DNA from 2 places in the Streptomyces sp. P6-2-1 genome. Region 1 is predicted to be linked to the other one. Evidence: predicted binding sites of a transcription regulator. Region 1 holds the regulator's gene; the other holds the start of a gene.
What was found. Region 1 encodes HspR, which represses chaperone genes until heat shock. Its sites were predicted from a motif close to TTGAGNNNNNNNNNCTCAA; they were not measured.
Positions count from the first base shown of each region.

Region 2: lon (endopeptidase La) is a predicted target of HspR. The motif match lies at 1,311-1,329, and genes of this name have one in related genera.

Region 1 is NZ_CP192513.1:3,303,761-3,306,209, reverse strand. It holds gene dnaJ (molecular chaperone DnaJ) at 1-1,155, shown strand, start outside; gene ACQYWQ_RS14265 (heat shock protein transcriptional repressor HspR) at 1,158-1,619, shown strand; gene ACQYWQ_RS14260 (helix-turn-helix transcriptional regulator) at 1,822-2,449, opposite strand, start outside.
Region 2 is NZ_CP192513.1:5,047,972-5,050,420, reverse strand. It holds gene lon (endopeptidase La) at 1-1,288, opposite strand, end outside; gene ACQYWQ_RS21650 (RNA polymerase sigma factor) at 1,536-2,105, shown strand; gene ACQYWQ_RS21645 (zf-HC2 domain-containing protein) at 2,102-2,449, shown strand, end outside.

The sequences.
Region 1 (2,449 bases):
CCGAAGGACGCCACCGAGGCGGAGATCAAGAAGGCGTACCGCAAGCTCGCCCGCGAGAACCACCCGGACGCCAACAAGGGCAACACCAAGGCGGAGGACCGCTTCAAGGAGATCTCCGAGGCGCACGACGTCCTCGGCGACCCGAAGAAGCGCAAGGAGTACGACGAGGCGCGCGCCCTCTTCGCGGGCGGCGGCTTCCGTCCCGGCGGCGCGGGCGCGGGCGGCGCGGGCGGCAATTTCAACTTCGACCTGGGCGACCTCTTCGGGGGCGGCCCTGGGGGCAGCGGCGGCGGCGGTTTCGGCGGCGGCCTCGGCGACGTCTTCGGCGGGCTCTTCAACCGGGGCGGTACGGCAGGTACGGGCACGCAGGGCGGCCCGACGCGCAACAGGGCCAGGCGCGGCCAGGACATCGAGTCCGAGGTGACGCTCACCTTCACCGAGGCGGTGGACGGGGCGACGGTCCCGCTACGGATGTCCAGCCAGGAGCCGTGCAAGGCGTGCTCGGGCACGGGCGACAAGAACGGCACCCCGCGGGTCTGCCCGACCTGCGTGGGCACGGGGCAGGTCTCGCGCGGCGGCAGCGGCGGGTTCTCGCTCACCGACCCGTGCGTGGACTGCAAGGGGCGCGGGCTCATCGCCCAGGACCCCTGCGAGGTGTGCAAGGGCAGCGGGCGCGCGAAGTCGTCCCGCTCGATCCAGGTGCGCATCCCCGCGGGCGTGCACGACGGGCAGCGCATCCGGCTGCGCGGCAAGGGCGCCCCGGGCGAGCGCGGCGGCCCGGCGGGCGACCTGTACGTGGCGGTGCACGTCAAGGAGCACCCGGTCTTCGCCCGCAAGGGCGACAACCTGACGGTCACCGTGCCCGTCACCTTCAGCGAGGCGGCGCTCGGCGGCACGGTGCGGGTGCCGACGCTCGGCGGGCCGCCCGTCACCCTCAAACTCCCGGCGGGTACCCCCAACGGCCGGACGATGCGCGCCCGCGGCAAGGGCGCGGTCCGCAAGGACGGTACGCGCGGGGACCTCCTGGTGACCGTGGAGGTCGCGGTGCCCGCGCACCTCGACGACCGCGCCAGGGAGGCCCTGGAGTCCTACCGCGACGCGAGTGCCGGGGAGGACCCGCGGGCGGCGTTGTTCGAGGCGGCGAAGGGAGCATGACCGTGGAAGGCCGAGGCAGGAACCCGTACGAGCTGACCGACGAGACACCGGTGTACGTCATTTCGGTCGCCGCGCAGCTCTCCGGGCTCCACCCCCAGACCCTGCGTCAGTACGACCGGCTCGGGCTGGTCTCCCCGGACCGCGCCGCGGGCCGGGGCCGCCGCTACTCGGCCCGCGACATCCAGCTCCTGCGCCAGGTGCAGCAGCTCTCGCAGGACGAGGGCGTGAACCTGGCCGGGATCAAGCGGATCATCGAGCTGCAATCCCAGGTCAGCGCGATGGAGCAGCGCATCGCCGAGCTGAGCGCGGCCCTGGACGGGGCCGCGGCCACGATGCGGCAGCGCGAGGCGCAGGTGCACGCCTCGTACCGGCGCGACCTCGTCCCGTACCAGGAGGTGCAGCAGGCGAGCGCGCTCGTCGTGTGGCGCCCGAAGAACAAGCGCGGGCAGGGCGCGGGAGAGTAGCGCGGCCCGGCGGGGTGGCGCGGGGGCGGTGCCGAAGGGGCGCGGGGCGCGCCGTACGCGTGTGGGCCCCCGGCCCCGTACCCGCCGCTCCTTACCCGCGCCGCCCGCCCCGGACCACCGCCGGGGTCCTCCCGTAACCCCGTACCGCCGCCGGGGTCCCGTACCCCCGGACCACCGCCGGGGTCCCCTGCTCCTGCCGTCCTCAGCTGCCCGGCGTATCCAGTAAGCCCGACTGGGCGATCAGGTAGCCGAGCTGGGCGCGGCTGCCGCTGCCGAGAGTGGTGGCGAGCTTGGCGATGTGGGCGCGGCAGGTGCGGACGTTCATGCCGAGGCGGCGGGCTATGGCCTCGTCGACGTGGCCCTCGACGAGCAGCCGGGCGATGGAGAGCTGCGTACTCGTGATGCCGCTCGGCACGGGGGCCGGCGTCGCCTCGGACCAGGGGCGTGCGAGGCTCCAGAACTGGTCGAAGACGCCCGCGAGGTAGCCGACGAGACCGGGGTGCTCGATCTGGAGGGCGATCTTGCGGTCGTCGCTGATCGGGATGAACGCGGCACGCCTGTCCACGATGATGAGCCGCTCGGGCAGCTGCTCCATCGTGCGGAACTCGATGCCCTCCGGCATCGTCCGCTCCACGTAGGCGAGTGTGGAGGGATGGTGACGAGCCGTGTGGTGGTACAGCGTGCGCATCCGGACCGAGGTGCCGAAGAACGGTTCCACGCGCCGCAGCGCGTCCTCCAGGAGGTAGGGGGCGCGTCCGCTGCCCGGCTGGAGCGTGAGGAGTTCCTCGCGGCACTCCATGACGGTCTGGTCGAGCGTGGAGTTTATGCGG
Region 2 (2,449 bases), 1.7 Mb from region 1:
CCGGGTTCATCGACCCGGCCTCCTTGATGGCGCGCACGACGCGGCCCGCCTGGGCGCCCACGTACGTACGCCGGTGGCCCCTGATCTCGGCCTCGTCCCGTACGCCGCCGAGGGCGACGCGGACGAAGGAGCGGCCCATCGCGTGCGCGACCGACTCGCCGAGCGAGGTCTTGCCGACGCCGGGCGGCCCGACGAGCGCGAGCACCGCGCCGCCGCGCCGGCCTCCGACGACACCGAGGCCCCGGTCGGCGCGGCGCTTGCGCACCGCGAGGTACTCGGTGATGCGGTCCTTCACGTCGTCGAGGCCCGCGTGCTCGGCGTCGAGCACCGCGCGGGCACCGCGGATGTCGTACGTGTCCTCCGAGCGCTCGTTCCACGGCAGGCCCAGAACCGTGTCGAGCCACGTGCGTATCCAGGCGCCCTCGGGGCTCTGGTCGCTCGCGCGCTCCAGCTTCTCGACCTCCTTGAGCGCGGCCTCACGGACCTTCTCGGGCAGATCGGCTGCCTCGACGCGGGCGCGGTAGTCGTCGCTCTCGTCCTCGCCGTCCTCGCCGCTCAGCTCGCGCAGCTCCTTGCGGACCGCTTCGAGCTGACGGCGGAGCAGGAACTCGCGCTGCTGCTTGTCGACGCCGTCCTGGACGTCCTTGGCGATCGTCTCGGCGATCTCCTGCTCCGCCAGGTGCTCGCGGAGCTGGAGCGTGGCGAGCCGCAGGCGCGCGACGGGGTCGGCCGTCTCCAGGAGTTCGGTCTTCTGGGCGGTCGTGAGGAACGGCGAGTACCCGGAGTTGTCGGCGAGCGCGGCGACGTCGTCGATCTGCTGGACGCGGTCCACGACCTGCCAGGCACCGCGCTTCTTGAGCCACTCGGTCGCGAGCGCCTTGTACTCGGTGACGAGTTCGGTCACCGCGCCGGGCAGCGGCTCGGGGACGGTCTCCTCGACACGGGTCCCCTCGACCCAGAGCGCCGCTCCCGGGCCCGTGGTCCCGGCGCCGATGCGGACGCGGGCGCGGCCGCGTACGAGCGCTCCGGAGTGGCCGTCGGCGAGCCTGCCGACCTGTTCGACGGTGCCGAGCACACCCGTGCCCGCGTAGTCGCCGTCGACGCGGGGCACGAGCAGCACCTCGGGCTTGCCGGTGGAGCCGCTGGAGCGGGCGGCGGCCTGGGCGGCCTCCACGGCCGCGCGCACCTCACCGTCCGAGAGGTCGAGCGGCACGACCATGCCGGGCAGGACGACCTCGTCGTCGAGCGGCAGCACGGGCAGGGTGAGCGGTGCGGACGTCAGAGCCATGATCTCCCCTTCGGCAGTCAAGTTGAGCTGTATCGACTCAATGTCCGGGGAGGCTCTGGTGTTCCCGCTTCCTTGTTCGCCCACAGCGATCAACCGGAAAGCGGGGCCGAAGACGCCTTCGTCGTACGCAAGCGCTCCCGCCGCCCGCACTGTTCCCGGCCCGTACGAGACCCACCGCCCCCTGCCCGTACGAAATTCGTACCGCCAACCGTGAACCGCCCCGCCCCCGCCCGGCGATAGAGGGGCTGTGAGACGTGAACGCCCCGCCGGGGCCGGTGAGGACACCGCGCTGCTGCGTGCCGTCGCCGCGGGCGACGCCGACGCCCTCGCGGCGCTCTACGACCGGCACGCGGGCTGGCTGCACGCGCGACTCGCGCGGCGCTGCCCCGACCGGGAACTCGTCGGCGAGGTCCTCCAGGACACCTTCCTCACCGTGTGGCGCTCCGCCGCGCACCACCGCGGCACCGAGACCGGCGGCTGGCTGTGGACCCTCGCGAGCCGCCGACTCGCCGACGCGGTGCGCCGCCAGGAACGCGCCGCGCGCCCCCTGCCCGACCCCGCGCCGCCCGCCCCGTCCGCGGAGGACCGCGTCCTGGCCGGGCTCGCGTACGGGGACGCGGGCGCGGCGCTCGGCAGACTGCCCGCCGAACTCGGCGAGGTGCTGCGGATGACCGTCCTGGACGGCCTGAGCACCCGCGAGACCGCCCGCATCCTCGGCATCCCCGAAGGCACCGTCAAATCCCGGGCCCTGCGCGCCCGCCGCCGCCTGCGCACCGCCCTCACCACCGGACCTGGCCACCCGGGAGGCACCCCGTGACCCCGACGCCCCGCCACCCCGCCGCCGCCGACGCCGCGCGCTACGCGCACGGCACCCTGCCCGGGCCCGCGGCGCGCGTAATGGAAGCCCACGTCGAGACGTGCGGCGCCTGCGCCGCACGCGTCTCCGCCGAGGTCCGCCGTACGGAGGCGGGTCCCGCGCTCGCCGCCGTACGGGCCGGACTCCTCGCCGCGGTAGCCCGCGAGACGGCCGCCGCGCGGGCGGCGGCCGCGCCACGCGCGACCCCCTCCCCCGGGCCCGCGCACCCCGGCCCCCCGACGCCCGCGCACCCCGGCCCCCCGACGCCCGCGCGGACCGCCGGGGGGCGGTTCGCGCGGCGCCGG